Regions from separate parts of the Xenorhabdus bharatensis genome, predicted to be linked through region 1. Evidence: predicted binding sites of a transcription regulator. Region 1 holds the regulator's gene; the other holds the start of a gene.

Region 1 (16,134 bases):
ACTATGTACTGTGGTTGATGATGGCACGATTGAAGGCCGTCGGGGTTCATTATCTATTGATGATGAAGGGGTTCCGGGACAATACAATGTTCTGATTGAGAACGGCATTTTGAAAGGTTACATGCAGGACAAACTTAATGCACGTTTGATGGGGGTTGCTCCGACAGGGAACGGTCGCCGTGAATCTTATGCCCATTTGCCTATGCCACGTATGACTAATACCTACATGCTGGCAGGTAACTCTACACCAGAAGAAATTATTTCCAGCGTTGATCGTGGTCTGTACGCACCGAATTTTGGCGGTGGTCAGGTGGATATCACATCAGGTAAGTTTGTATTCTCGACATCAGAAGCATATTTGATTGAAAACGGTAGGATCACCAAACCGGTAAAAGGCGCAACGCTGATTGGCTCCGGTATTGAGGCGATGCAGCAGATTTCCATGGTTGGTAATGATTTAGCCCTTGATAAAGGTGTTGGTGTCTGTGGTAAAGAGGGTCAAAGTGTTCCCGTGGGAGTTGGGCAGCCTACATTGAAACTGGATAACCTGACCGTAGGCGGAACAGCTTGACACTTTTTGGCGTGATTTGATCCATTAAGTGCAAGAGGTCATTATGAAAAAGAGCGCACTGGCAGGTGTATTTCTGCTTCTGGCGGTTATCTCTATTGTCTTTTTGAAAGACACGGGGTTATCTGGTAGCGGGAAAACACCGAAAAATACGGTGGTAGCAGAAGAGACAGCCACTCCGCATATTGATGTTCTGACTGAACAGCATCGGGTTGCGAATTATCTGAAACAGCATCACAAATTACCTGATTATTACATTACGAAGAAACAAGCCCGTCGTCTTGGCTGGGAACCGCGTAAAGGTAATTTATGTGAAGCCGTACCGGGAAAAGCCATTGGTGGGGACAGGTTCACCAACCGTGAGCATAGTCTGCCAGATGAAGCCGGACGCCAGTGGTTTGAAGCAGATGTGAATTATCGCTGTGGGAGTCGGGGTAGTGACCGATTACTTTATTCTAACGATGGGCTGATCTATCTGACGCTTGATCATTATAACCATTTCACAAGGCTGGAATGATAATATGAAAAAAGTGGAATTCGATTTTAACCATATCCCTGATTTAACCACTTTTTATAATCAGTTCAGGGAGCGTTTCGATCTTAGCGATGATTTTGGGGCTAATCTGGATGCGCTCTGGGATGTGGTAACCAGTGAAATTGAGTTGCCTGTTGATATTACCTTTATCCATCTGGATGTGCAGAAAAAGCCGCATTTTGCAGCGCTGGTGCTTTTATTTGAGGAAGCCGAAGAAGAGCTGGAAGGGGAACTCAAGTTTGATGTGATGAATTAACTTTTCCCTTCTTATACACTTCGTCTTTCAAGTTGCCTCTTTGTTGGCTGCACTCACTCACCCCAGTCACATAGTTATCTATGCTTCTGGGGATTCTCTCCCTTGCCGCCGCGACGCACCTTGAAATCCATTGTGTATATTACACCGCTACATTGACTGAAATATTGGCTGAAATGTGGCGGTGTTTCTATATAGAGCCAGCGGTTATTTATTTACAACATGGCTTTCATCGCCAGAAAAATAACGCTCAATATTCTTAAATGCACTGTCAAAATAGATGTCATAGCAGCTTTTTGTGACATAACCTATGTGCGGACTGCACAGGACATTATCTCGTTTTAATAATGCGTGGTCGGCATTCCAAATCGGTTCAACATCAAAAACATCCAATGCAGCAAAACCCGGCGTACCCAGATCAAGCGCTTTCTCAAGAGCGCCTGCTTCTATCAGTGCTGATCTTGCTGTATTGACGAAGACCGCACTGTTTTTCATATGTGTCAGATCAGTAAGTGTGACATTACCTGTCGTCTCTTTAACCAGACGCTGATGCAGAGTAATCACATCCGATGTTTTAAAGAAATCTTCCCGTGAATGAGGAACAATCAGACCATCCTGACGGGCTTTTTCCTGTGAGCGCTCTGAACCCCACACCTGAACCTTCATATCAAATGCGCGAGCATATCTGGCAACTCTTTGGCCAATATTTCCATACCCGAGAATACCAAGCGTTTTTTCAGCGACGGTATCGCCCAGTTCGGTTTGCCATTGACCTTTTTTCATCGACTCCACTAAAGCGACGAATTTGCGGATGGAACTTTGAATTAACAACCAAGTTAACTCGGCTGCGGCAACAGGAGAACCGGCACCCTCTACGACAGCAATGCCCTTCTGTTTACATAAATCCAGATCGATATTGTAAGCCACCTTTCCTGTTTGGCTGATCAGTCTTAAGTTAGGGGTTTTAGATAAGAACTGCTCATCAATAATTGTTCTTTCACGGATCAAGATCAGTGCATCAGCCTTAGAGAGTAACTCACTGGCTTTCGGGTCGCGATCCACTGCACCGAGGCTGACAACGTCAAAATCACGGTTTTGATATAAAGCCTGAATCTGTTTTGTTGCAGCTTGATAATCATCTGGAATAACAACGAGAGGCATGTGAAATATCCTTTATGCAAGTTCAGATAATGAAAAACAATTAAGGTTATCTCATTTTTGTTACATTTTCGTAATATTTAAACGGAAGTGTTAAATTAAGCAGTTTTAATATGATGGCGGGACAAGAGAAAAGACAGTTACCGCCATTTCTTTAAGAAATGGCGGTCTGAATATCATACTGTTCCAGATAATTCTTTCAGGTACTGAAAAATCTGTCGGTAGGATTTTGGTGGTTTGTTCGCTGCTTTCTCTTTTTTGGCATTACGTACCAGCGTCCGTAGTTGCTGGCGATCTGTATGCGGATAGAGTGTCACAACTTCTTCAAGGGCATTGTCACTTTCCAGTAATTTATCCCGCAGTTCTTCCAATTTGTGCAGGATTACAATCTGCTGGTTATGCCGGTTTTTCAGTTTATCCAATGCAATAGTAATTGGTTCTGGATCGCGGGCACGCAATAATTTACCTATCAATTGTAGCTGGCGACGACGGCCTTCGCGTTTGATTCTCTGTGCCAGCTCAATAGCGGCCAGCAAATCTTCATCCAACGGGATGCGTTCCAGTTCGCTTTTGCTCAGTTCAACCAGTTCTGCTCCCAGCTTTTTAAGCTCTTCCGCATCCCGCTTGATTTCACTTTTACTGACCCAGATTATCTCTTCTTCTTCCTCTTCAGCAGGATAATTGTCGAGCCAATCTTCAGGCTGCTTTGCCATAATTGTTTTCCTTCTAAAAAGGCCGGATAAGGTGCATTTTGGAACATGACCAATTTCCCGGTGGGTGTTAACATCCTATACCCGTCGTCTTTCAAGTTGCCTCTTTGTTGGCTGCGCTCGCTCACTTAGGTAACCGCTTTGATAAACATACGGTTATCTATGTTCTCAGGGATTGACTCTCTTGCCGTCGCGATGCAACTCGAAATCCATAGGGTATATAATATGGTGTATTGTAACTGGGAAAATTGCCTGATTACCACTCGGCATTAATACTGAAAGCCGGAATATAGCACTTTTCCTGATAAATTCCCTTTTAATTTAAATGGTTATGGTTAATTAATGATAGTTACCAATCAACAAATTACAGAGCAGCGTAAGCAACTGGAAGAGGCTGTTTCCCACGCTCTGGAATTAGCGAAAGCAGGTTGCGATGCCGCAGAAGTTGCGGTCAATAAAACAACGGGGATCAGCGTTAGTACCCGTTTCAGTGAAGTCGAGAATGTAGAGTTTAACAGTGATGGGGCATTGGGGATCACGGTTTATAACCAGCAACGCAAAGGCAGCGCATCTTCTACCGATTTAAGCCCGGAAGCTATTGCTCGTACTGTTCAGGCGGCTATTGATATTGCCCGTTATACTTCGCCTGATCCTTGTGCCGGCCCGGCAGACAAAGAATTATTAGCGTTTGAAGCCCCTGATCTGGATTTGTTCCACACTGCTGATTTGGATGCTGATAAGGCGATTGAACTGGCAGCCCGTGCAGAACAAGCGGCACTACAGGCCGATCAGCGTATTACTAATACCGAAGGCGGCAGCTTTAATGCTCACTATGGTATCCGTGTCTTTGGTAATAGTCATGGTATGTTGCAGAGCTACTGCTCAAGCCGCTATTCCACATCAAGCTGTGTGATTGCAGAACAAGACGGCAATATGGAGCGCGATTATGCTTATACCGTGAACCGTCGCTTTGATGAATTACAGTCACCAGAGTGGGTTGGTCAGGAGAGTGCGCAGCGTACATTGTCTCGTTTAGGGGCACGTAAGCTTTCAACGATGAAAGCGCCTGTGATCTTTTCCGCAGAAGTGGCTACCGGTCTGTTTGGTCATTTGGTTGGAGCGATCAGTGGCAGCAGCATCTATCGTAAATCCTCCTTCCTGTTGGACAGTCTGGGTAAACAAATCCTGCCTTCGTGGCTGACAATTGAGGAGCAGCCTCATTTATTGAGAGGTCTGGCTTCAACACCTTTTGACAGCGAAGGCGTACGCACACTGCCACGTGAAATTATTAAAGACGGTGTATTACAGTCATGGCTGATGACCTCATACTCTGCCCGCAAACTGGGTTTGACCAGTACGGGTCATGCAGGTGGAATTCATAACTGGCATATCGAAGGTCAGGGGCTGGGTTTTGATGGGCTGTTGCGGGAAATGGGCACGGGTCTGGTGGTGACGGAACTGATGGGACAGGGTGTCAGTGCAATAACAGGAGATTATTCTCGTGGTGCTGCCGGTTTTTGGGTCGAAAATGGCGAAATTCAATATCCCGTCAGTGAGATAACCATTGCAGGCAACCTGAAAGATATGTGGGCAAACATGGTAACAATCGGTAATGATATCGAAACACGCAGTAACATTCAGTGTGGTTCAGTCTTGTTGCCGGAAATGAGTATCGCCGGTCAATAAGGGATACTCAATCAACAACAGCCAGTCTGGTCTACTGGGCTGGCTGTGAGTTAACGGTGATATTCACCCGCTGCTTCGGGTTGATAAAGTATTTCTAGTACTTTTATCCGGGTTTTTTCACCATTCGGCAATTCCCATGTGATTTCGTCACCGACCTGCAATCCTAAAAGCGCAGCGCCTAAAGGTGCCATGACGGATAGCTGTTTTGTGCTGTCTTTCAGCGATGCCGGATAAACGAGAGTACGGATGCGTTCCTCATTATTGCTAAAATCAATGAATTTAATTTCACTGTTCATAGTCACAATATCTGCAGGGATTTCTGCCGGCGGTAAGATTTCCGCTCTGTCCAGTTCATCGTTCAGTGCATCTGCGATGCTGGTATTGGCAAATGCGGCTTGTTCCAACAGAGAATCTAAACGTTCTGCATCTAATTCATTAATAATGATTTTTGGTTTTTTCATACCACGCTCCAAATTAGGCTCAATACAAAATAACACCCCGCAACGCAAGGAGGGGGGTGTTATTTTCAATGTGATTAAAGTGATATTAGGCTGTTCTGTCATGAAAATAAAGAGATCATGATCACGAACTGTTTGGTGCTGCTAATGAAACAAGGTTCAGCCAGATATTATGACAGATTATAAATTATAGGCCTGTAACGGTGATCTTCGGGTTGGTTTCGCCAAAGATGGAAGTCAGTTCAACAATGTGCATTCCGCTCCATTCCTGAATGTCAGCCTGAGTAATTTCTTCGTTACCTTGTTTACCCAAAATCACGACTTCATCGCCACTTTTAACTTCAGGCAGATCGGTCACATCAATCATCACGGTGTTCATGGAAACGCGACCGACAACCGGAGCACGATGACCGTTAATCAGCACATAGGCCTTGTTTGACATAGCAGTGCTGAAACCATCAGAGAAACCGACCGGCAGGTTAGCAAGGATAGAATCACGTTTCAGGATGTGAGTGTTGTCGTAACTGACACCATTGCCTTTAGGGTAGGGTTTAACAGAGGCAACGCGGGTTTTTACCTGAATCAGAGGTTTGAATTCAGGATGGCTGGCTTGCAAGATGCCGTACAGTGCGCTGCCAACGCGAGCCATATCAAACTGGGCTTCAGGTAGGCTCAGAGAGGCAAAAGAGCTGGATGCGTGCAGAGTGATTTCATCTCTTTTCAGGTTTGCTGCTTTAATCAACCAAGCCGTTTGTTCGTTGAAGTTTTTGATACTTTCGCGGATCACATTCAGGTCAGTGAGAGCATGGTGGCTCATGATGCCAACCAATTTCAGGTTAGGCAGCTTAGCAATTTGCAGTGCTTCCTGTTTGCCCTGTTCGGTTTTCATTTCCAGCCCATTACGGCTCATCAAACCGGTGTTCAGTGCTAAATGAACCTTGATCTCTTTACCGTGTTTTTTAGCTATGGCATCAATCGCTTTGGCGCTTTCCAGATCGCCAACCATCTCTTCCATGTCATAGCTCAGTGTACTTTCAACTTCATCCGCCATTGCTGCACGGACACGTACCAGTTGGCCGGTAAAGCCGCTATCACGCACGATACGGGCTTCTTCGTTACTGGTGATCCCAACACAAGGTACTCCGGTTTTAATGATTGATGGCATCAGCAGACCAAGACCATAACCATAAGCATCACCTTTCAGAATTGCACATATTTTGGTGTCTTTGTTCAGGGTTTCTTTCAGTGTTTGGATATTATTTTCGAAAGTGGTGGTGTTGATTTCCACCCAGGCATTGTTGTGAGCAGCAATACGTTCTGCCTGCGTATTATCTAAAGAAAGCACTGGTGCTGCCTGAGCTGCGCCCTGACATAAAGTCAATCCAAGAAAGATAGCTAATGTGGTCTTATTAAAACGCATGAAGTAAATCTCCAGTTTATGAACTGTACGTATAATTCTTTGTGTATAAAAGCTCGTTAATGATAAGTTTTTTCCAAACTGATTTCATGGGGTTAAATTATTGATAGGTAACATTTATTGTTACCTGATGACTATTTATAAATAGTCGAGATGTTTAACTTATATAATTAAAAAAACTTCTCAATACATCTTTGCTCATAAATTTATAATTAGAATATATGAAGGTTATTTTATCTTTTGTTGGTTTTAAATATGGCTTTTGTTGCTGTTATTACAGACTATATACCTTTTCATAATAGTGAGAGTATCCGCATGCGGTATCCCTTACCCCGCGTTGTAAGGGATACTCCTATCATTTTGAAAAACTATTTAGCAAGCAGTATTAAGAGAAAAATAAAGAGAGTCAGGTGTTATTCACTGAATGAGAAAGGGAGGAGAAAATAGAGAAAAGTGTAATAGTGGATCTGTGCTACAAACAGGCAAAATCGTGTAAGTTTATTCTTCGTCAAAACCGGAATTGAATAACGCTATAATTGCTGATAAAGCTTGTTGTTCATCAATTCCGGTTGCTTCAACTTCAATGTAACTGCCCTGTTCGGAATCCAGCATCAGCATGGCTATGACGCTGTGAGCTTCAGCCTGAACATTGTTGCTGTTGCGCAGAATGACTTGAGACTGAAACTGCTGCACGAGGTCATATAGCTTCATGGCTGGCCGGGCATGCATACCGAGCCGGTTTTTAATCTCAACACTCTGTTTAACTGTCATGACCGGCTCGATATCAGGTTACTTACGTTTTTCCAGTGTGCGGTGACGTGACTGAACGTTCTTACCACGAGACCGGAAGTAATCAGCTAACTGTTCTGCTACATAAACTGAACGATGTTTACCACCGGTACAGCCAATGGCAACGGTCAGGTAACTGCGATTATTGGTTTCCAGCATAGGCAACCATAGCTCAAGGTAACTGCGGGTCTGGTAAATAAAGTTATGTACTTCGGTATGACGATCCAAAAACGCAGCAACCGGGCGATCCAATCCAGTCATAGGTCGAAGTTTTGGATCCCAGTGTGGGTTTGGCAGGAAACGCACATCGAAAACATAATCTGCATCAATCGGAATACCGTGTTTGAAGCCAAAAGATTCAAATACCATTGTCAGTTCACGTTCACGCTTGCCCAATAAACGTGTTCTGAGCATTTCAGCCAGTTCATGAACTGACATTTCAGAAGTATCAATGATCAAATCTGCCCGGGAACGCAGAGGTTCCAGTAAATCGCTCTCTTTATCGATGGCACTTTCCAGTGACAGGTTTTTGCTTGAGAGTGGATGCAGGCGACGGGTATCACTGTAGCGACGGATCAGTGTATTACGATCTGCGTCAAGAAACAGAAGCTGTGGTGAAAAGCTGTCCGGTAATTTTGTCAGTGCTTCTTCGAAAATTTCTGGGGATTCCGGCATATTGCGTACATCAATACTGACTGCCGCTGAAATATCACGTTCAGCCAGTGTATTAGCCAGCTCTGGAAGTAGTACTACCGGCAGGTTATCCACACAGTAGAACCCCATATCTTCCAGTGCACGCAGGGCTACGGACTTACCAGAACCAGAACGACCGCTGACTATCATCAGCACCATGAAATGACTCCCCTTTATTTTGCGGTTCCTGAGAACCGCCATCGTTTATACCCTCTGGGTATATTGCTTTTCAACAATCAATTGTAACCGTAATTGTAATTGTTATTTATTCAGTAATAATTTTGTATAATTCTTCATCACTTTGTGCCAAGCGCAGGCGACGACAGAAATTTTTATCTGAAAGACGCTTTGCGATCAAGGATAGCGAATGTAAATGTACCTGACACTGATTAGATGGAACCAATAAAGCAAACAGCAAGTCAACAGGCTGATTATCAATAGCATCAAATGTAATCGGTTGTTCCAAGTGTAAGAATACACCAACAGCATTATCTGAACTTTCGGACTCCAGTTTGCCATGAGGAATGGCAATCCCGTTGCCAATACCGGTTGTTCCCACCTTCTCACGGGAAAGGATCGCTTCAAATACGGCACTCTCTGGCAAATTCAGCTGCTTTGATGCCAGCTCGCTGATAATCTCTAAGGCGCGCTTCTTACTCGAACAGGATACGTTATTACGCGTACATTCGGATGAAAGCACTGAGCTTAGTGGTAAATCTGTTTCGTTGTTCATTTCTTTATTCGCTTAGGGCTTTAATACCGGATGCCTGAGTTCAGACATCAGGTACTGAGGCACTGTTATTACCATTAAGCCTTCAGGTGCATAGAGCAGCCTGAAGGCCGTTAGTTGGTTACAAATGGAACAGTGAGAATCTTATGACAGCCCTGTTGTCTGAAAGCTATTAATGTTGTCTCAATTTACTTTTGTGTTTGGTCAATTGACGAGTCAGTTTATCAACAAGTGCATCAATTGCCGCATACATGTCTTCATGCTCTGAACTCGCATGCAACTCACCTCCATTGACATGCACCGTGGCTTCAGCGATTTTCTGCACTTTTTCCACCCGGAGGATGACCTGAATAAGGTTAATCTTATCGAAATATTGATCCAGTTTGCCGCATTTCGTATTCACAATGTTGCGTAGTGCATCAGTGATTTCAATATTGTGACCTGTGATATTGAGTTGCATAGTGTTTTCCTTCTCTCTCCGTTGTTTTTCAGGTTGTTTCTTTGTTGGTGGTTAACCGCCTCGATACAACCGGAAATTCATAGGGTCTATGTTATTCAAACCAATTTTTTACGTTGGTTTGAAGGCGGGATGGATAACGACTCTCTATATTTTGCGACAGTCCGACGAGCTACCTGAATACCCTGTTCGGCAAGTAGGCTGGTCAGCTTACTGTCACTCAGTGGTTTGGTCGGGTTTTCTGCCGTGACCAATTTTTTCACCAGTGCCCGTATTGCTGTAGAAGAAGCTTCGCCTCCGCTGTCAGTATTTACGTGACTGGAGAAAAAATACTTCAATTCAAAAATTCCCCGTGGACTATGCAAATATTTCTGGGTTGTCACACGGGAAATGGTAGATTCATGCATATCAACCTGATAGGCAATATCTGCCAGTACCAGTGGTTTCATGTACTCTGCGCCATGCTCAAAGAAATCCTGCTGCCATTCCACAATACAGTTACTGACCTTTAATAACGTCTCATTACGGCTCTCAAGGCTTTTTATCAGCCACTTCGCTTCCTGTAAGTTATTGCGGATAAACAGGCTGTCACTTTCATTCTGAGATTGCTGCCCCAGCGCAGCATAGTGCTGATTAATGCACAAGCGGGGAATGCTATCTGTATTCAGCCTGACCTGCCAGCGTTCATTTTCTTTCTGAACGAGTACATCGGGGATCACGTATTCGGATTCACCGGTATTGACCATTAACCCGGGCCGAGGCTCCAGTGACTGTATGATAGCAATAGCTTCTTTCAGAGCACTCTCTTTTAATTTGCTCTGGCGCAATAAATTTCGGAAATCCCGGTTGCCCAGCAGCTCAAGATACGTGTTGGTCACCAGTTTCGCTTCGTTCAGATAGGGCGTTTCTTCTGGCAGCAGCGAAAGCTGGATGAGTAAACATTCACGTAAGTCACGTGCTGCGACTCCGATGGGATCAAAATGTTGTACCCGTTTGAGTACGGCTTCGATTTCTTCCGGTGTCAGTTCATCATTGCCGATGCTGATAAGGATATCTTCGACAGAAGCGGTTAAGTAGCCTGTCTCGTCAATAGCATCAATGATTGATGTGGCTATGGCTGAGTCTGTTTCAGTAAAGGGAGTCAACGCAGCCTGCCACGTCAGATAGTCTTGTAGTGTCTGAGTGGTTTCCCCCTGATAGACGGGGAAATCATCCGCACTGTAGTCACTTCGCGTTCCTGAAGATGTACCGGCGCTGTAAATTTCATCCCAGCTGGTATCAAGGGGTAATTCTTCCGGCATATTCTTTTGTTCAAGCGCTTCGAGGGTATCCATAACCGTTGTTTCGGTATCTGGATAATCCTGAGCATCAATTTCCTGAAGTGTGTCTTCCTGTTCAAGCAGGGGATTCGTCTCTAAAGCCAGTTGAATCTCCTGCTGAAGTTCGAGCGTAGAAAGTTGCAACAAACGGATTGCCTGCTGAAGTTGTGGCGTCATCGTCAATTGTTGACTGAGTTTGAGTTGCAAACTTTGCTTCATAACGTTTTCACTTCCTCCTGAACTGATCCTTTAAGACTCCTGAATGGATTCCCCTCGAACTGATATACACTTCGTTTTTCAAGTCGCCTCTTTGTTGGCTGCGCTCGCTCACCCCGGTCACATAGTTATCTATGCTCCCGGGAACTCACTCCCTTGCCGCCGCGACGCATCTTGAAATTCATTGTGTAGTTTCTCTGAACTCTGCCTGACAATGAGCTTTAAAGACGGAAGCCTTCACCCAGATATACACGCTTAACCTGTTCATTGTTAAGGATATCTTCTGGTGTACCGTGAGCAATCAGATGCCCCTGACTGACAATATAAGCGCGCTCACAAACATCCAGCGTTTCACGGACGTTATGGTCAGTAATCAGGACGCCAAGACCATAATCCCGCAGATGTTGAATGATCTTTTTAATATCAAGGACGGAGATTGGGTCAACCCCCGCAAAAGGTTCATCCAACAGAATAAATTTAGGGTTTGCTGCCAGTGCCCGGGCAATTTCCACACGGCGGCGCTCACCACCTGACAATGACTGACCAAGACTGTTACGCAAATGGGAGATATGAAACTCTTCCATCAGCTCTTCAGCGCGCGCTTTACGCTGTTCCTGATTGATATCTTTGCGGATTTCAAGGACAGCCATTAAGTTATCGTATACGCTCAGCCGACGGAAGATGGAGGCTTCCTGAGGTAAATAGCCGATGCCCCGGCGGGCACGTTCATGCAGAGGCAGCAGGCTGATATCTTCATGATCAATCGTGATAGTCCCCGTATCGCGGGGCACGATACCAACGACCATATAGAAAGTTGTGGTTTTACCTGCGCCATTTGGCCCTAGCAGGCCGACAATTTCACCTGATTTGACTTTCAGGCTGACATCCTCAACAACCTTACGCCCTTTATAAGACTTTGCCAGATTGTCTGCGTTTAATATTGCCATACGTCGTTATTTACTCTTTTTATGAACTTCAGTGCTGTTAGTACCGGTATTGTTAACACCCGGGCCTTTTTCCTGTAACTGGGAAGGTAACAGGACGGTGGTAACATGCTTACCTTTATCACTAAAGGCTTCCATTTGCTGTGTTGGCACTAAATAGGTGATTTTATCGCCTTTGATATTGCTGTCGAGCTGTTCAAGGTAAGCATTACCTGTCAGTGTGATCAGCTCATTATTCATCTCATAGCGCATCTTCGAAGCATGGCCTTTGATAGGTTTACCATCATCCTGCAACTGATAAAATGTTGCCGGGTTACCATAAGCTTCAATAACCGTTTTTTTCGAATCCCCGTCAGGGCGGGTGACAACAACCTTATCTGCATGGATATCAATCGAACCCTGCTTTACAATAACATTATCCGTAAATGTGGCAATGTTCCCCGTTAAATCCAGTGATTGTCTGGCCGAATCAATGGTAATGGGCTTTTGGGTATCATCTTTCAGTGCCAGTGCAGGCAAACTGACTGCAACCAGTGTACTGGCAATAAAGGTATTACGGATTAGGTTCTTCATGTGGAATCTCATATTGAGTGCTCACCTTTTCAATCAGTTCAGCAGTTTTATCTCGTAGGTTGCCGCGCATTTTCATCCCAACAGATCTCAGACCGACACCTTCTAATGTAATTTTATCGTCGGATGCCACATCCTGCGTCACAAGATTGACGGTCGCGTTTTCTGTTGTAATACGTTTCAGTTGTGATGCATCATTCAGGCTATCTACCTGAACATCCCCATATAAGTAGAGCATATTATCATGGGTAAGTTTTGCTTTATTGGCACGTACTGTCCATGTTGCCGGTGGCGGTGTGGATTTACTGTTAGCATCAAACGTTGTTAATACCGGCTTGGTAAACCAAGTCAGCTTTGTTTCCGTATAATTCTTAACATCATCTGCCTCTAGCTTGTAAACCAGCTTACCCTCTGGATCATAAACAAACGTAGTGGCTTCCTTTGTTTGATACGTCGGGTAGCCCTCATCCAAAACGGGTGAGGAGGTATCTTCATTTGAATTGGATAAATTCCAGCCAATCAATGCAAGCACAATGAGAGTCAGTATTGCGGTCAGCCAGGATTGAGTTCTGCTCATTCTTTTTTCAGTTCATGTGTTATATGGATAAACCTTTGGCATCTTCCAGCTTGTTCTGAGCAAAAAGCACCAAATCACAAAGTTCTCTGACTGCACCGCGACCACCGGCAATCCGAGTGACATAATCTGCTTTGGGCAGCAGTAGCGGGTGGGCATCTGCTACGGCGACAGATAAGCCGACTTTTGCCATTACAGGCCAATCGATAAGATCATCGCCGATATAGGCAACCTGTTCAGGCTGTAGCGCTAGTTTATCCAACAGTTCCTGATACGCCAAAACCTTATCGTTCTGACCTTGGTAAAGATGTGTAATACCAAGCGTTTTTGCACGATCTTCCAGCAATTTGGCCTGACGGCCGGTAATAATGGCCACTTCAATGCCAGAAGTGATTAAACAACGGATGCCGTAACCATCACGCACATTAAAGGCTTTCAGTTCTTCACCCTGATTACCCATATATATCAGGCCATCTGACATCACACCATCAACATCACAGATTAACAAACGAATTTTACGGGCTTTTTCGATAATGTTTACATTAACTGGGCCATAACAGGTATCCAGATAGGTATTTTGATTCATTCAGGAATTTCTCTATTAATAATTTGCAACAGGCCTTTGTTGCAGGCCTGTTTATTACATCTTTGCTGATATTGCTTATCAGTATTGCTTACTGGTACAACCCTATTAGCCTCACCATCCTATCAGATTTTCAGCCGGTTTTTTATACAACGCCTGCCTGTAATAGGTCGTGCATATGTAACACTCCGAGTAGTGTGTCACCTTCAGTGACCAGCAGGGAAGTGATATGGCGTGATTGCATCAGATTCAGGGCATCAACCGCCAGAGTATTCGGTTTGATACGGACCCCGCCTGTGGTCATAACGTCAGAAATTTTGGCATTATTTAAATCAATCCCCATATCAAACACTCGGCGCAGATCCCCGTCAGTGAAAATACCGTTAATCTGCATATCATCATCACAGATAACCGTCATACCCAGTTTTTTCCGGGTGATTTCTATCAGGCCTTCACGAAGGGTCGCTGTGCGGGGAACACGCGGAATATCATCGCCTGTAGTCATTAATTCGCTGGTCAGCAGCAACAATTTACGCCCAAGTGCCCCGCCGGGATGAGAGAGCGCGAAATCTTCGGTGGTAAAGCCACGAGCCTCCAGCAGGGCAAGGGCCAGTGCATCACCCATAACAAGCGTTGCTGTTGTGCTGGTGGTGGGAGCTAACCCAAGAGGACAGGCTTCCTGTGGTGTTTTAATGCACAGGTGGACATCCGCGGCTTTGCCCATGTTACTGTTACCGTTATTTGTCATACAAATGAGAGCAACTTTCTGCCGCTTAAGTACCGGAATAAGTGCGAGGATTTCATTCGATTCGCCGGAATTGGAGATAGCCAGTACGATATCTTTTGGCGTCACCATACCAAGATCTCCATGACTGGCTTCGCCGGGGTGGACAAAGAATGAAGGCGTTCCGGTACTGGCAAATGTGGCTGCGATTTTCCGCCCGATATGGCCGGATTTACCCATCCCCATCACAATGACTTTACCTTCACATCCAAACATAAGTTCGCAGGCTTTGCTGAAATCGTCATTAATGTATTGCTCTAATTCCGCCAATCCTTCGAGTTCGATATGTAATACTCTTTTACCTGCTTGCTGAAAATCGATCTTAGGCATTTCTACTCCCACTTATTCCCATTACAACCGGTAATTACTCAATACATTGATCACCAAAATTTATCACCAAACATTGATTATCAAATCGTGGTTATCAAACATCAGCCACCATACATTAGTCACTGGATATTAATCACCCTGCATCACAAAAAGTGCAACAAAATATGCGATAAAACAACTGAGTAATAGTGCACCACTCAGCCGGTTAAACCGATGTTTTCTTCTCACACAGAATATCGTGAATAGTACACTCGCCGCCATCATGATCCAAAAATCCCGGGAAAAGGCATAGGACGAAATAACGCTGGGTGAAAATAGACCGGAAACACCTAACACAAGGGTCATGTTGAAAACATTAGAACCAATAATATTTCCCATTGCCATATCATTTTCGCCTTTAATGGCTGCGGCAATAGAGGTAGCGAGTTCTGGCAGACTTGTTCCCACCGCCAAAATAGTTAACCCAATCACCAAGTCACTGATACCGTAAATCCGTGCAATGACAGTGGCATTATCAATAACCATTCGGGTAGATATCGGTAGGATAAGCAGACCCAATACAACCCAAAGCAGCGCGATACCGTTATTACCTTCGTTGGGTAATTCTGCATCTCTCTCCTTCGTATAGCTGTCAACATCATCAGATTGGGTACTGACTGTCATTTTTATCATTATTGATATAAAAAACAGGGCAGTCAGTAATAAAAAAATCCCATCCAAACGGCTCAGGTAGTTATCAGACAGCAGGTAACCCACAAAGGCCATGATCAACAACATCAGTGGTAATTCCCGCCGCAGAATCTCCGATTGCACGGTGATAGGGCGAATCAGTGCCACTGCACCGGTAATCAGTAGCAGGTTGGTGATATTGGAGCCGAGTGCATTACCCACCGCCATGTTGGGTAACCCGTTCAGACTCGCGGTTACGGAGACCATCAGCTCAGGCAGAGAAGTACCGATGCCCATAATCACCAGCCCAATAATAAAAGGAGGGACTTTTAATGTGCGGGCAAATACCGCAGCACCATATACTAATCTATCAGAACCATACACCAGTAAAATCAACCCGGTAATGAGCAGTAAAATAGTCAGAAACATGTTGTGTTCCTTAGAGAAAATTCATGTGAGCACAATGCCAGTGTTGGTTGATTTCTGAACAAAAATATTTATTTAGCCAGATTTATATATTCTGAAGGCCGAAAGGTAAAAAGTAAAATTTGCTATCACTTTGCTAACGCAAATTGGAAAATTTTTTTGTAGTATGCATTACTAATTATTTAGAAACAGCAAGAAATCCGTTTATTAACGATTAAGGGCTATCAATAATGAGTCAATTAACAGCAAATCTTATTGAGATCTG
Region 2 (16,134 bases), on a different contig from region 1:
GGGCAAAATTATTTACTCATCGGCAAGTCAGTCAGATGCACTGGGGCGGAGGAACACCAACGTATCTCGATAAGACGCAAATTAGCCGATTAATGTCGATGTTGCGTAGTCACTTCTGTTTTCTGCCCGATGCTGAAATTTCCATTGAAATTGATCCGCGTGAAATTGAGTTGGATGTCATTGATCACTTGCGCCATGAGGGTTTTAACCGCCTGAGTATGGGGGTGCAGGATTTCAATAAGGAAGTGCAGAGTCTGGTCAATCGTGAACAGGACGAGGATTTTATCTTCGAGCTGGTCAATCGCGCTCGCGAGACGGGTTTTACCTCGACCAGTATTGATTTGATTTATGGTCTGCCAAAACAGACACCGGAAAGTTTTGCTTTCACATTGCAGCGCGTATTGGCGTTATCGCCGGATCGTCTGAGTGTGTTCAATTATGCTCACATGCCGAACCTGTTTGCGGCACAACGCAAAATTAAAGAGAGTGATTTACCGAGTGCGGCACAGAAACTGGATATTTTGCAGCAAACTATTGCGACTTTGACAGGCAACGGCTATCAGTTTATTGGTATGGATCATTTCGCTCGCCCTGATGATGAATTAGCGGTTGCCCAAAGAGAAGGCGTATTACATCGCAATTTTCAGGGGTACACCACACAAGGTGAGTGTGATTTATTGGGCATAGGTGTTTCGGCTATCAGCATGTTGGGCGACTGCTATGTACAGAACCAAAAAGATCTCAAAACCTACTATGCTGAGGTAAACGCGCAGGGGCATGCGTTATGGCGGGGCTTAGCGCTGACGCAGGATGATTGCATCCGTCGTGATGTGATCAAGGCGTTGATTTGTAACTTCCGGTTAAATTTTGCTGATATTGAACACGCTTATGGCGTGAGTTTCACGGATTATTTCGCCGAAGATTTGCAATTATTGGCTCCGTTGGTGAAAGATGGGCTGGTTGAAGTGAGTGAAAAGCAGATTCGGGTATCAGCAAAAGGGCGTTTGCTAATCCGCAATATTTGCATGTGTTTTGATCATTATCTGCGTAATCAAATGCGCCAGCGGCAGTTTTCACGGGTGATATGAATTTGTTGAGTATTCAGGAAATAGCGATAAAGAGGAGGTTGGGCAGGAGTGATTATTCTTTTGAGCCAGTAACTATCACTGATGTGGCACAGAATGAGGTGGGTTTTCTGCCATTGATGGTAACAATAGCGCATTCTCTTAGCTATTATGAATTACCGATAGTAAAGCACCGGATCTTATGCTAGTGGCTCAAGCCAAATACGAAGGAATAATATTAGTAACAAATGATGAAGCGATATTAACCCAGTTTACTGACTTTTCTGAATATCTACTCAGCAATAGATAGCTGATATATCACTCCAACCCCAATTCCTTCAATTTCCGCGTGATTGTATTTCTGCCCCAGCCAAGTAAACGGGCTGCTTCCTGCTTATGTCCGTTAGTATGCGTTAATGCGCAGTGAAGTAAGGTTCGCTCCAATAATGGTAAAGCGTCAGAAAGAAGATCCGTCTTGCCAGCTTGTAAGGCATTCTCTGCCCATGTCGCTAATTGTTGTGACCATTCCTCTGATGATGAAAAACCGGAAGCAGAGACATTATCTGTTTGCTCAACGGGTTGGCCTTCAATTAAATCAGTCGGTAGATCCTGTACCAGAATTTCTTTACTGACAGCCATCACTGTCAGCCAGCGGCAGACATTTTCCAACTGACGGACATTCCCGGACCATGATAGGTTCATCAGGGTTTTTTCCGTATCGGGATGCAGTTCTTTAGCCTCAATTCCCAGCTCTTTGGCGGTTTGTTGTAGGAAATGTTGTGCGATGCGAGGAATATCTTCCACGCGATCCCGCAATGGGGGTAGCTGCAAGCGAATCACATTCAGGCGATGATAAAGGTCTTCCCTGAATTTACCTTCTTCGACCCGTTGTTCAAGGTTCTGATGAGTCGCAGCAATAATGCGGACATCAACTTTTACCGGTGCATAGCCACCAACCCGATAAAACTGCCCTTCTGCCAGAACCCGTAACAGGCGCGTCTGGATATCCAGTGGCATATCGCCGATTTCGTCCAGAAACAATGAGCCGCCATTGGCCTGTTCGAAGCGACCTTGACGAACCTGATTAGCGCCGGTGAAAGCCCCTTTTTCATGGCCGAATAACTCTGATTCAATTAAATCTTTTGGGATTGCCGCCATATTCAGAGCAATAAAAGGCGCGGAGGCTCTTGGGCTATGGCGATGCAAGGCATGAGCCACCAGTTCTTTTCCTGTGCCTGATTCACCATTGATTAACACGCTGATGGATGAGCGGGAAAGACGCCCGATAATCCGGTATACCTCCTGCATGGCAGGAGCTTCTCCGATTATTTCAGAAACCGAAGAGGCTATTTTCGGGCTGCGGGAAGTTTGTTGTTGTTCACGATAATGGCTTAATGCCCGTTCAACCAGTGCGACCGTTTCATCAATATCAAACGGCTTTGGCAGATAATCGAATGCTCCGTACTGATAGGCACTGACGGCTGCATCCAGATCAGAGTGGGCAGTCATAATGATGACCGGAAGCTGTGGGTGATTCTGCCTGATTTGATTGAGTAAACTTAACCCATCCAGCCCCGGCATGCGGATATCTGACAGCAAAACTTCAGGGCTGCTCTGTGATAACGCCGCTAAGACAGAATCTGCATTTTCAAAACTGACACAATCCATACCCGCGCCACTCAACGCCCGCTCAAGCACCCAGCGGATAGAACTGTCGTCATCAACGATCCAGATTTTTCCTCGTTGCATGATATCCCCTATTTCTTGATAGGCAGGTAAATGGAAAATTCCGTATGTCCTGGCCAGCTAGTAAATTCGATTTTTCCAGTGTGCTGATCAATGAGATTGCGGGCAATCGATAACCCAAGCCCGGTTCCGCCTTCATGCCCACTCACCATTGGATAAAATAACATATCCTGAATATTCGGAGGAATGCCCGGCCCATTATCTTCAATGTCAATCCGGGCTGCCAAACGGTAACGTTCACCGTGTAAGGTAATCTGGAAGGCTGTCCGGGTACGTAAAGTAATAGTACCTTTTTGATCACCCAATGCCCGTAGCGCATTGCGGGTGATGTTTAATAAAACCTGCTCAATCTGATCAGGGTAGTGAGACAGCTCTGGCAAGCTGGGGTCGTAATCTTTGACCAGAGTAATATTACCGGGCATTTCCAGTGATACCAGCTGAGAAACCCGTTCGACAACATGGTGGATACTCTGGCTAATCTGCGCCCCCGGATGCTGAGGCCCTAATAACCGATCGACAAGGGTACGAAGCCTGTCAGCCTGTTCAATAATGACTTGTGTATATTCCCGCAGAGAGGGCTCCGGCAATGCTTTTGCCAGCAATTGAGCCGCTCCCCGTAAGCCTCCCAGCGGATTTTTAATTTCATGTGCCAGCCCCCGAACCAATTCCCGTGCAGCTATCTGCTGTGCCTGTTGAATCTGCTCTTGGCTTAAACGTCGCTGACTATCCATAGACGCGAGTTCCAACAGAATAAACTGTTCGGAAATTGGCTGGGCACTGAGCGACATAACATGCGAGTGATTATTGATCACCAATATCACTTCATTATCTGTGAAACCATGCCCGCGTATCAGGCTGGATCGCATAAATTCCGTATCCAGCGAGATATAGCTGAATAAAACCGGAAGCGGAGTGCCGAATAATTTACGTGTACTTTGCGCCAGAAGTTGCATGGCGGAATGATTGGCATAGTGGATAATCAAATCGTTATCCAGCACTAATACATTATTTATTAATGAATCAAGAATTTGCTCTGCTTTGGGAAAATCAGCCATTGCCATTCAACCTTTGCACTTTTTTGGTGCATTGTATCTTATTTAATCATAAATGGAGTACCCCTCTTTGATATCCGTGATATCGGAGGGAAAGGTCAGAAGGAAAAGGACCCATCCGAAAATGGGCCAAAAGTTTCACGGCAACAAAACTAATAAAGAACGGTAGTAACGCTTTTAGGCATTACACGCTGTAATACAGTTCAAACTCCAGAGGGTGCGGAGTCATGCGGACGCGTTCAATTTCACTATTCAGCACACCGATATAAGCATCAATTGCATCATCAGTGAAAACACCACCGCGAGTCAGGAATTCGCGGTCTGCATCCAGAGCCGCCAGTGCTTCTTCCAAAGAAGAGGCCACGGTTGGGATCTCTTGTGCTTCTTCGGCTGGCAGGTCATACAGGTTTTTATCCATTGAATCACCCGGATGTATTTTGTTGATGATCCCATCAAGACCTGCCATCAGCAGAGCTGAGAATGCCAGATAAGGGTTTGCAGCCGGGTCAGGGAAGCGGACTTCAATCCGACGGGCTTTACTGCTGGCAACAACCGGAATACGGATAGAAGCTGAGCGGTTACGGGCGGAATAGGCCAGCATCACTGGCGCTTCAAAACCGGGCACCAGACGTTTGTATGAGTTGGTTGTCGGATTGGTAAAGGCATTCAGGGCACGGGCATGTTTGATAATGCCGCCGATATAATAAAGTGCCATTTCGGACAAACCACCATATTTGTCTCCTGCGAACAGGTTAACACCGCCTTTGGACAGTGACATATGACAATGCATGCCTGAGCCGTTATCCCCTACCAGTGGTTTCGGCATAAATGTGGCGGTCTTACCAAAAGCATGGGCGACATTATGTACGACATATTTGTAAATCTGGGTTTCATCCGCTTTTTTGGTCATGGTGTTGAAGCGGGTTGCAACTTCGTTCTGGCCTGCGGTTGCAACTTCATGGTGATGCGCTTCCACAACCAGCCCCATTTCTTCCATCGTCAGACACATTGCTGAACGCAGATCCTGAGAAGAATCTACAGGGGGAACCGGGAAATAGCCGCCTTTGATACCGGGACGGTGGCCTTTGTTACCACCTTCGTAGCTGGTTCCGCTGTTCCAGGCCGCTTCGGTATCATCAATGTGGTAATAAGAACCTGAAATAGAACTGCCGAAACGAACATCATCAAACAGGAAGAATTCAGGCTCTGGCCCGAACAGAACAGTGTCAGCAATATCGCTGGAACGCAGGAAATCTTCTGCACGTTTTGCAATGGAGCGGGGATCACGACCATAACCCTGCATGGTACCGGGTTCCAGAATATCGCAACGAATAATCAGTGTGGCATCATCAAAGAAAGGGTCAAGCATCGCTGTAGAAGGGTCAGGCATTAACACCATGTCAGACTCATTGATACCTTTCCAGCCCTTGATAGATGAACCGTCAAACATTTTACCATCTTCGAAGAAGTCTTCATCAATCTGGTGGGCAGGAATAGTGATGTGCTGTTCTTTACCTTTAGTGTCAGTAAAACGTAAGTCAATAAACTTCACCTGATGTTCTTCAATCATGGATAAAACATGTTCAACGGACATACTAAGTTCTCCTGGTTTACGTCAGCCGTCTGCGTTGTCAGAAACGCCGCCTTTATCTTAAGCAGCAGATGCAGTCTTTGTATACAGACAATTCGTGGCAATTTTCAATAATAAATTCTATTGTGAAATACCAATGCGAAAAGCGTGCCAGTTTTTTAAAAAACTTTAGCCCTGATGTATCCATACATAACTAGGGAAAAATTATAAGGAATTGAGAGAAATACCGAGGAATTCCTGAGGAACTTTGCACTAAATTGGTGCGATTGGATAGCGTGATGCACTGTTATGGTGAATTGCCGGAACCGTTATAAAATACAGGTAAATTACTATAATTGTGATTGTTATCACGATTGTTATCATGATGGTTATTAATGCTATTTCAGGTTATGTCGTGTTTATATGCAAAAAAACAGATAAACTTCAAAAGTGATGCGTCTCACATTTATTTCACTCTGTGGTTATAACGTGTAAAATAGCACCATATTTGTGTTGAATGAGGGTAGCATCGCACCCTGCATGCTGTACCCATTTAATATTTCTTCAAATAGCTAAAACGGTAAAAATACTTGTCAATTAATAATTTAAGAAACATTGCCATTATCGCTCACGTTGACCATGGCAAAACAACGCTGGTTGATAAACTCTTACAGCAATCCGGTACATTTGGTGAACGTGCTGCAACAGCTGAGCGTGTGATGGATTCCAATGATCTGGAAAAAGAACGTGGTATCACCATCCTTGCAAAAAATACTGCCATTAAATGGAATGACTACCGTATCAATATCGTGGATACCCCGGGCCACGCCGACTTCGGTGGCGAAGTAGAGCGTGTAATGTCAATGGTCGACAGTGTTTTACTGCTGGTGGACGCGATGGATGGCCCGATGCCACAGACTCGCTTCGTAACCCAGAAAGCCTTCGCTCATGGTTTGAAGCCAATCGTTGTTATCAACAAAGTTGACCGTCCGGGCGCACGTCCTGACTGGGTTGTCGATCAGGTATTTGACCTGTTCGTAAACCTGGGTGCAACTGATGAGCAGCTGGATTTCCCTATCGTTTATGCTTCTGCATTGATGGGTATCGCAGGCAACGAGCACACTGAAATGGCAGAAGATATGACTCCGCTGTATCAGGCAATCGTTGATCATGTTGAGCCACCTAAAGTTGATCTTGATGGCCCGTTCCAGATGCAGATTTCCCAGCTGGACTACAACAACTACGTGGGTGTTATCGGTATCGGCCGTATTAAGCGCGGAACGGTAAAACCAAACCAGAACATCACGCTGATCGATAGCGAAGGTAAAACTCGTAACGGTAAAGTGGGTAAAGTCTTCAGTCATTTGGGTCTGGATCGTATCGAGTCAGATAAGGTTGAAGCGGGCGACATCATCGCGATTACCGGTCTGGGCGATCTGAACATCTCTGATACGCTGTGTGAAGTGAATGCGGTTGAAGCTCTGCCAGCGCTGGCAGTTGATGAGCCTACCGTTAGCATGTACTTCTGTGTTAACACTTCACCTTTCTGTGGTCGTGAAGGTAAATACGTCACATCCCGTCAGATCCTTGATCGTCTGAGAAAAGAACTGGTTCATAACGTGGCTCTGCGCGTTGAAGAAACGGAAGATCCAGATGCTTTCCGTGTTTCCGGTCGTGGTGAATTACACCTTTCCGTTCTGATTGAGAACATGCGTCGTGAAGGCTTCGAGCTGGGCGTTTCTCGTCCGAAAGTTATTTTCCGTGAAATTGATGGTCGTAAGCAGGAACCTTTTGAGCAGGTCACTCTGGATATCGAAGAGCAGCATCAGGGTGATGTGATGCAGGCGCTGGGTGAACGTAAAGGCGAGATGCGTGATATGCTGCCAGATGGCAAAGGTCGCGTACGTCTGGATTATGTTATCCCAAGCCGTGGTCTGATCGGCTTCCGTACTGAATTCATGACGATGACTTCCGGTACTGGTCTGCTGTATGCAACATTCAGCCACTATGATGACATCCGTCCGGGTGAAATTGGCCGTCGCCAGAATGGTGTACTGATTTCCAACGGTCAGGGTAAAGCTGTTGCTTATGCTCTGTATGGTTTGCAGGAGCGCGGTAAGCTGTTCCTTGGCCACGGTACAGAAGTGTATGAAGGCCAGATCATCGGTATTCACTCCCGCTCCAATGACCTGACAGTAAACTGTCTGACAGGTAAAAAGCTGACCAACGTTCGTGCTTCAGGTACTGATGAAGCGACAACCTTGTCTCCGCATATCAAGAAAACACTGGAGCAGGCACTGGAGTTTATTGATGATGACGAACTGGTAGAAGTGACTCCTGAGTCAATTCGTCTGCGTAAACGCCATCTGACTGAGAATGATCGTCGCCGCGCAAGCCGTAGCAAAGACGCTTAATTTCTCCTGACAGCTTAGGGTGCTTCGGCACCCTGAGTTTCATGACCCGCTTAATCCGAACTCTTCTCTCAATAACCTGCCAGTATCGCACCTCATTCAGTTTCTTATTTTTCAACTAAGCTTGATTCTTGTGTGGTTTGATAATCAGTGTAATTTGTCTATTTTTTGTCTCTTCACCTTTTTTCTTAATGACATTATGATAAAAATACAAAACGATATACCTCAGTCAGGAGGGAGTATGCTGTATATTTTCGATATGGGTAACGTGATTATTGATATTGATTTTAGAAGGGTACTGGCTGTTTGGAGTAACCTGAGCGGGACACCACTTGCAATTCTGGCTCCTAAGTTTTCTCTGGGCGAGACATTTGAAAAGCACGAATGTGGTCAAATTACAGATGCAGAATTTGCTGAAATGTTATGTGATGAGATGGAGGTTTCTCTTAGCTTTGAGCAGTTTTCTGAGGGCTGGAATGCGATTTTCGTTGGTGTCAGGCAGGAAGTTATTGAGTTGATGAATAAACTGCGTGAGCAGGGGCATCGGGTTGTTGTGTTATCCAACACAAATCACCTGCATTTTCAGTATTGGCCGCAACAATACCCTGAAATCACTACATCAGCAGATCACTTATATTTGTCTCAGGATCTAGGGATACGTAAACCGAATCAGGACATCTTTAAATATTTACTGGAAAAAGAAGGCGTAGCTGCTGAGCAGGCGGTTTTTTTTGATGATGTACAGGAAAATATTGAAGCAGCCAAAAGAGTCGGTCTTAATGCCATTCATGTAAGCGGCAGGGATACTATCCCTGATTATTTTAAGACACACAACTTTTCACCCCTCACTGTAACATAATCTCTGATCTTCATGTATACCCAATGGATTTCGAGTTGCATCGCGGCGGCAAGGGAGGGAATCCCCAAGAGCATAGATAACTATGTGACTGGGGTGAGCGAGCGTAGCCAACAAAGAGGCAACTTGAAAGACGAAGGGTATAACATTCAACAAGTTCTAAATAGGGTGGCATCTTGGCAAGCGAGGCTCCACCCTTACAGGTTAATCTATCGATACGGATCATAAATAAGAAAAATGATTGCATTAATTCAACGCGTAACACAGGCAAAAGTGGTTGTTGAGAGTCAGACTATCGGTGAAATTGAGCAGGGCCTGCTCGTTTTTCTGGGAGTTGAAAAAGAAGATGACCAGCAAAAAGTACAGCGTCTGTGTGAAAAGGTAATGGGTTATCGCGTATTCAGTGATGAAAATGGGAAAATGAATCTGAACGTCCAACAAGCCAATGGTAGCCTATTGGTTATCTCTCAATTCACTCTGGCTGCGGACACCCAAAAAGGTTTAAGACCAAGCTTTTCTCGAGGTGCTGAACCCAAAAAAGCAGATGAACTTTATTGCTATTTTGTTGAACAGTGCCGTGCAACTGGTGTAAAAACAGAAATGGGGCAATTTGCTGCGGACATGAAAGTGAGTCTGACAAATGACGGGCCAGTGACTTTCTGGTTACAAGTATGACTTTCTGATTAAAAATAAATGTTAAAAGCGCATGCCCCCCGACTACACACGACAACACGCAAAGAAGGGGCTGTTTCTATGTATCACCTCAGAGTACCTCAAACCGAACAAGAGCTGGAAACTTATTACCAATTCCGTTGGGAGATGCTGCGTAAACCACTTCATCAGCCTGTCGGCTCAGAAAAAGATGCTTATGATTCAATGGCTCATCATCAAATGGTGGTTGATGAGAAGGGCAGGCCAGTCGCTGTCGGACGTTTATATATCAATGCGGACAGTGAAGGTGCTATCCGTTTTCTGGCTGTTGACCCGAATGAACAGCAAAAAGGGCTGGGCACTTTGGTTGCAATGGCATTGGAGTCTGTTGCCCGGCAGGAAGGTGTGAAGCGGATAGTTTGCAGTGCACGTGAGGATGCGGTGGATTTCTTTAATAAGCTGGGGTTTCAAAACCGCGGGATTATTAACGGTGCTAACTCGTCTCCTATTAATCATTTTTTGATGATTAAACCCATTATGAGTCTTGATGATATTCTGCATCGTCCGGACTGGTGTGCTCAATTGCAGCAGGCATGGTACAAACATATCCCCCTGAGTGAAAAAATGGGTGTCCGTATTACTCAATATACGGGGCAGCGTTTTATTACCACTATGCCGGAAGCGGGAAACCAAAACCCTCATCATACTATTTTTGCGGGCAGTCTATTTTCTCAATCGACATTAACCGCATGGGGTCTGATTTGGCTGTTATTGCAGGAACGTCAACTAGGAGGAGAGATCATTCTGGTGGATGCAAATATTCGTTACCAAAAACCTATCGTTGGCCGTCCTAGTGCTGTTGCTGACCTCAACAATATGAGCGGTGATTTAGCCCGCCTTGCCCGTGGTAATAAAGCACGCGTAAAACTGGAAGTTCATGTAAGCGGTGAACAGGGACTCGGAAGTATATTCACCGGTACTTATATTGTCTTACCCGCTGAGCGGGCAGCGGCAGCATAAGCTATGACAACCTGAATTGCTGAAATATGTGGCTCTTCTGTCAAATACGGAATGGCTACAATACGACAGTTGCACAGGTTTTGTTTTGATCTCCATTCGGTTGCCCAGCCTCACCAGATTGTTCTGCGTTAGACTGCCCGGCTGGGCAGTTATCAGTAGAAATCACGCCTTGCTTAATGGATTGTGACTCTTTATTGGCAGCCTTATCTTCAGCCGTCAATGTGCCATTGATTGTGCTTTTCATATTATCGGCAGAAAGATTTCCGGTGATAGCCAGTGAGAAATTGCCCTCGCCATGCAGATTGAGTGGTATCCAGCCCCATTGTGGCAAAATTCCCAAATTCACACTCATTCCTTTTACACTGAGCTGGAAGGGTTTTTGGGTAGTAAGCTGCTCAAGGAAGCCGTTAAACTGGAGTATACCGTCACCTGAAAAAGTGTTCATTTTATCAATAATCACCTTGTCATCTGCGGCGTGTAATTGCAGGTAAGGACGCGCCACCTCAACTTTATTGAATGTACCACTCATGGCCTGCACTGAGGCTTTCCCATTCCATAAGCCCCAGTGACCATTTTTCAGGATATCCAGATTATCGACATATCCCGATAATGTAGTGAGCTGAAATGGAAAATCAGGGTTGGTATCAATCAGAAGCGTATTGTTGATACTGATATTGTTTAACTTCAGTGCTGAAATCCATTCAGGTGCCGGATTTTTAATAGAGTTGCGCCATTCCGTAGGTAAGGAATAAATCAGACCGGTGACAGAGCTATCGTTGAGAGTTAACTGACGATTTTGACGATCCCACTGCGCTTTAATATTGAATAAGCCTTTCTGATAATGGGTCGTCAGGTTAGCGATGGTAAAAATATCACCGGAAAAACTGAACTGGCCTAATATATCTTTGAACTGAGCTTCGTTGAAGGTCATATTCATGGCGTTAAAGTCAATCAGGCCATCCTCTGCCTGCCATTGCCCGTTAACCAATCCCAGACCTTTGATGCTGGTATTAAGATAATCAGCAGACCAGTCTTTTCCCTGTAATTTGGCGTTAGTGAGATTGAGATCTTTAATGTGGATCGCGGGCAAATGACGGGTTTTTTCTGTCAGGGCAGCCAGCGTCATTGGGGACTGCCAGCGTATGTCATTGATCAGAATATTATCTAAGTTCCAGCTGCCATCAGCTAATTGTTGCCCATTCCCAGAGACCAGACCCTGTAGGAATTCAGCACCAAAGGAATTGATAACCAGATTGTTATTCTGATAGCGACCCTGCATGACGACCTTATCAAATGACAGGCCATTTATGTTGATGTTATTGGCACTGAACTGGTATTGCCCTGAGCCAAAAGGCGTATTTTGGTCAGGCGACCAAGGAGTAATACCGCCGACAATATTTTTGCCCTGAATCTGTGAACCGGAGGTTGTTAGCTGAACATCCATCTTATTCAGTTGCAAAACATCGGCTTTCAAGGCGGGAGTAAACTCGGAACCTGAAAGTATCAGTTGCCCATCTTGTAAGGTCAGCTTACGCAGATTTGTTAATTTTGTCGGAGCCTGCCATTTAAAATCCAGATCTACGCTATTGGCATTGAGTGAGAAAGAGCTCTGTTTATCATGTAGACTCACATTATTGAGGATTAAGGTCATAGGCTGGAGCCAACTATGATGGATATTTTCAATATTGATCTGATAATGGCCTTGTTTATTAATCCATCTGCTTATTTTCTTTGCTCCCCAATGTGTCTGAGCAACAAAATAAACAGCAATAATTGCCAGAATCAGTAATAACAACAGAACAGCAAAGCCTTTCCCTAACCACTTCATCATCTCACCCCAATATCATCTTCCTGAAAAAGATCCTTTTATGCCGTAAAAAAGAGCATCACTCAATAGACAATGCTGAAAAACCTTTAATTCTCCCATTTAGGGCAGAATATTGCGAAAGATTACGCAAAATATAAAAAAAATCCCGCGATTAGCGCGGGATAATATAACTATCAATGTGAAAACTAAGGTAAAAATCTTAGATCGAAACGCGATAAGTTACTTTTCCTGAGGAAAAATCAGATTAAGCAGAATTGCGGTCAGGCCACCAGCGGCAATACCGGAAGAAAACAGATTTCTTATCCACTCAGGGGCAAACTGTAAAATGAGGGGTTGTTGTGCAACGCCAAGCCCCATGGCCAGTGATAATGCAATGATCATAATGGCACGGCGATTTAATGGTTCCCGGGAAACAATTCTGACACCGGATGCGGCAATCGTACCGAACATGACAATCGTGGCACCACCTAATACCGGCTCTGGAATATGCTGCACAAAACCGGCGACTGCCGGAAATAGCCCCATCAGGATCAGCATAGAAGCAATAAGGTAGCCAACATAACGGCTGGCAACACCCGTTAATTGGATGACGCCATTATTCTGACCAAAACAGGAATTCGGGAATGTATTAAATACGGCAGAAATCATCGAATTGACGCCATTTGCCAGTACACCGCCCTTAATACGCTTCATATATAGCGGGCCGCAGACAGGCTGCTCAGAAACATCTGAAGTTGCCGTAATATCCCCAATCGTTTCCAGTGATGTCACCATAAAAATCAGGATTAATGGAATGAGTAAATGCCAGTCAACAGAAAGCCCGTAATACAGCGGGGCAGGCACAGTAATAACTGGTTTGTCTTCTGTTGTGGCTGAGTGGGGTAGCATGTCCATGTACCAAGCGGCCAGATACCCTACTGCCATGGCAATAACCAGAGAAGCAACCCGCAGATAGGGATTACGCTGACGGTTCAGCAGTACGATAATGGCAAGAACAATTCCTGCCAGAAAAAGATTTTCAGGAGCGCCGAATGTACCTTGCTGAATAGCAGAATAGCCACCACCGATAGAAGTCAGCCCGACCTGAATCAGTGACAGGCCAATAATCATCACAACAATGCCGGAAACCAAAGGGGTGATGAGCATTTTAGCCAGATGAAGTACACGGGAAAGCAATATCTCTGTCGTTGCTGCAAGCATCAACGTGCCAAACAGGGCAGCCATCATGGTCGGCACATCAGCTCCGCCATTTTTCAGGGACAAGCCTCCCATGATGAGAGGAGTGACAAAATTAAAGCTGGTACCCTGAATGGAAAGTAAACCAGAACCAACAGGTCCCCAAGAGCGGATTTGGATCAGTGATGCCAGACCGGAGGCAAACAGGGACATACTGATGATGCGTTGGGTATCTTCTGCCGGAAGCCCAAGCGCCTGACAGATCAACATAGCCGGTGTGATAACCGCAACAAACATTGCCAGTAGATGCTGAAAGGCGGCAAAGACAGCATGCGGAAGATGAGGTTTATCTTCCAGACGGTAAATCAATTCGCTGTCTGATTTTTTGAGAGTTTCCAGTGCTGAATTTTCGCGGGTTGAGGTGGCCATGAGTGTAATTTCGAATGAAAAAAACACATTTTATTGATCTAAATTATAAAAGCAATCGTTTGCGTGAAATTTTGTCTATGGCTTATAACCTTATTTCGTCACATTTTTAAATGTTTTAACTTGTGTTTATTAGGAATTTTTTTTCTAATCCAATCCTTACCTGCTCTTGGCGTTTTTATAGGATGATTATAACGTCGCATTAAATTAACATAATTTTAACAATTAGATGGGGTACATAAATGTATCATCTGGATATTTATGGCACGCTCGTTGCGGCCACACTTGTTTTGCTACTGGGAAGAAAGCTCGTACAGTCAATTTCATTTCTTGAAAAGTATACAATTCCAGAGCCAGTCGCAGGTGGCTTACTGGTTGCTTTTGTTCTGCTGGCAGTTAAACAGTCTACGGGCTGGGAAGTCAGCTTTGACCTATCCCTCAAAGACCCCCTTATGTTGGCATTTTTCGCCACCGTTGGCCTGAATGCTAACCTCGCCAGCCTGAGAGCAGGCGGAAAACTTCTCTTAATCTTTGTTGTTGCCGTTGTCGGCTTGCTGTTGGTACAAAACACAGTCGGTATTGCGCTGGCGAAAATGCTCGGCCTTGACCCATTGATGGGGCTATTGGCAGGATCTGTGACTCTTTCGGGAGGGCACGGCACGGGTGCAGCATGGGGTAAGGTATTTACTGAACGCTACGGTTTTGAGAATGCGACTGAAGTGGCAATGGCTTGTGCGACATTTGGTTTGATTCTCGGAGGCCTGATTGGTGGGCCTGTTGCTCGCTTGCTGGTGAGAAACGACAAAACACCGGGTCTGGAGAATGATGATGCTGAAGTTCCATCTGCATTTGAAAAACCTTATACCGGCCGTCTGATCACGCCATTGGTCATGCTGGAAACCATCGCATTAATCTCTATTTGTTTATTGGTCGGTAACTACCTTGAGAAAGTGTTGGAAGATACTCTCTTTTTGCCAACGTTTGTCTGTGTTCTGTTTACCGGGGTGATACTGAGCAATGGCTTATCTCTGCTTGGTTTTTACCGGGTATTTGATCGTGCTGTATCGGTATTGGGTAACGTCAGTTTGTCACTCTTCCTTGCAATGGCATTGATGAGTCTCAAATTGTGGCAACTGGCTTCCCTTGCCCTGCCGATGCTGGTGATCCTCGCTGTACAGGCGGTAGTGATGGCATTGTACGCGATATTCGTGACTTACAGAGTCATGGGTAAGAATTATGATGCAGCGGTACTGTCAGCTGGCCACTGTGGTTTCGGGCTGGGTGCGACACCTACAGCTATCGCAAATATGCAGGCAATTACTGACCGTTTCGGGCCTTCACATGTGGCATTCTTGCTCGTACCGATGGTAGGTGCCTTCTTTATTGATATCGTTAACGCAGCAATTATCAAAATTTACCTGATGCTACCTATATTCCCATCTGTCACAGGTTAATTTAACTTCGCTTTTTGTTCTTGTTAGGTATGCCGCTGGAAGATTTCAGCGGCATTTTTTTAGTTATTTTTGTTAAATCTTATCACTCAGGCATGGCTATACTGAGAGCGGTCAGAAAGCCAGCGCTCTATCAGGGCCTTCGCGTTTTCCGGGTAATGCTGGTGGATATAGTGGGCAATACGCTGAACTTCAGGGAGCATACTCTGGTCTCGTAATAAATCGGCAATTTTGAATTCGACATTACCGGTTTGACGTGTACCAAGAAGTTCACCCGGCCCGCGGATCTCTAAATCTTTTTGGGCAATAACGAAACCATCATTACTGTCCCGCAGAACCTGCAAACGGATCCTGGCGGTATTGGTCAGCGGCGTTTTATAAAGCAGAACACAATGTGAGGCAATGGCACCGCGCCCGACGCGACCGCGAAGCTGGTGTAACTGAGCAAGCCCCAATCGCTCCGGGTTATCGATGATCATCAGGCTGGCATTGGGAACATCAACACCAACTTCAATCACTGTTGTGGCAACCAATAATTGTAGTTCACCACGCTTAAAAGCCTCCATGATGGTTTGCTTTTCTGTTGGCTTCATCCGTCCATGAACTAAACCGATTTTCAATTCAGGTAACGCTAGAGCAAGCTCTTCACTGGTAACCTGAGCCGCCTGTGCTTCCAGAACTTCAGAGTCTTCAATCAGAGTACACACCCAATAAGCCTGACGCCCTTCATCTAAGCAGGCATTTTTAACTCGCTGGATAATTTCATTCCGACGGGTATCGGGAATGGCGACAGTTGTTACCGGTGTCCTCCCGGGAGGAAGTTCATCAATAACGGATGTGTCCAAATCGGCATAAGCGGTCATTGCCAGTGTCCGTGGAATTG

Evidence for each region. Region 1 encodes sigma-54, which starts transcription at its own class of promoters, with help from an activator protein. Its sites were predicted from a motif close to GTTGGCACANNTTTCGCTNT; they were not measured.
Region 2: glnA (glutamate--ammonia ligase) is a predicted target of sigma-54. The motif match lies at 5,589-5,608, and genes of this name have one in related genera.

The regions. Positions count from the first base shown of each region.
Region 1 covers NZ_JBBMXG010000010.1:22,374-38,507, forward strand. Annotated here, with positions in the region: gene tldD (metalloprotease TldD) at 1-571, shown strand, start outside; gene AAC855_RS10925 (ribonuclease domain-containing protein) at 615-1,085, shown strand; gene AAC855_RS10930 (barstar family protein) at 1,090-1,359, shown strand; gene AAC855_RS10935 (D-2-hydroxyacid dehydrogenase family protein) at 1,564-2,517, opposite strand; gene yjgA (ribosome biogenesis factor YjgA) at 2,691-3,227, opposite strand; gene pmbA (metalloprotease PmbA) at 3,567-4,910, shown strand; gene rnk (nucleoside diphosphate kinase regulator) at 4,961-5,371, opposite strand; gene alr (alanine racemase) at 5,556-6,788, opposite strand; gene npr (PTS phosphocarrier protein NPr) at 7,284-7,556, opposite strand; gene rapZ (RNase adapter RapZ) at 7,575-8,426, opposite strand; gene ptsN (PTS IIA-like nitrogen regulatory protein PtsN) at 8,533-9,000, opposite strand; gene hpf (ribosome hibernation promoting factor) at 9,170-9,457, opposite strand; gene rpoN (RNA polymerase factor sigma-54) at 9,553-10,992, opposite strand; gene lptB (LPS export ABC transporter ATP-binding protein) at 11,211-11,936, opposite strand; gene lptA (lipopolysaccharide ABC transporter substrate-binding protein LptA) at 11,943-12,506, opposite strand; gene lptC (LPS export ABC transporter periplasmic protein LptC) at 12,487-13,080, opposite strand; gene kdsC (3-deoxy-manno-octulosonate-8-phosphatase KdsC) at 13,100-13,663, opposite strand; gene kdsD (arabinose-5-phosphate isomerase KdsD) at 13,806-14,774, opposite strand; gene AAC855_RS11010 (calcium/sodium antiporter) at 14,904-15,872, opposite strand; gene mlaF (phospholipid ABC transporter ATP-binding protein MlaF) at 16,100-16,134, shown strand, end outside.
Region 2 covers NZ_JBBMXG010000012.1:65,527-81,660, reverse strand. Annotated here, with positions in the region: gene hemN (oxygen-independent coproporphyrinogen III oxidase) at 1-1,088, shown strand, start outside; gene glnG (nitrogen regulation protein NR(I)) at 1,383-2,813, opposite strand; gene glnL (nitrogen regulation protein NR(II)) at 2,822-3,871, opposite strand; gene glnA (glutamate--ammonia ligase) at 4,047-5,456, opposite strand; gene typA (ribosome-dependent GTPase TypA) at 6,023-7,846, shown strand; gene yihX (glucose-1-phosphatase) at 8,085-8,702, shown strand; gene dtd (D-aminoacyl-tRNA deacylase) at 8,937-9,374, shown strand; gene fabY (fatty acid biosynthesis protein FabY) at 9,453-10,370, shown strand; gene AAC855_RS12850 (AsmA family protein) at 10,426-12,201, opposite strand; gene AAC855_RS12845 (nucleobase:cation symporter-2 family protein) at 12,418-13,803, opposite strand; gene gltS (sodium/glutamate symporter) at 14,043-15,254, shown strand; gene recG (ATP-dependent DNA helicase RecG) at 15,341-16,134, opposite strand, start outside.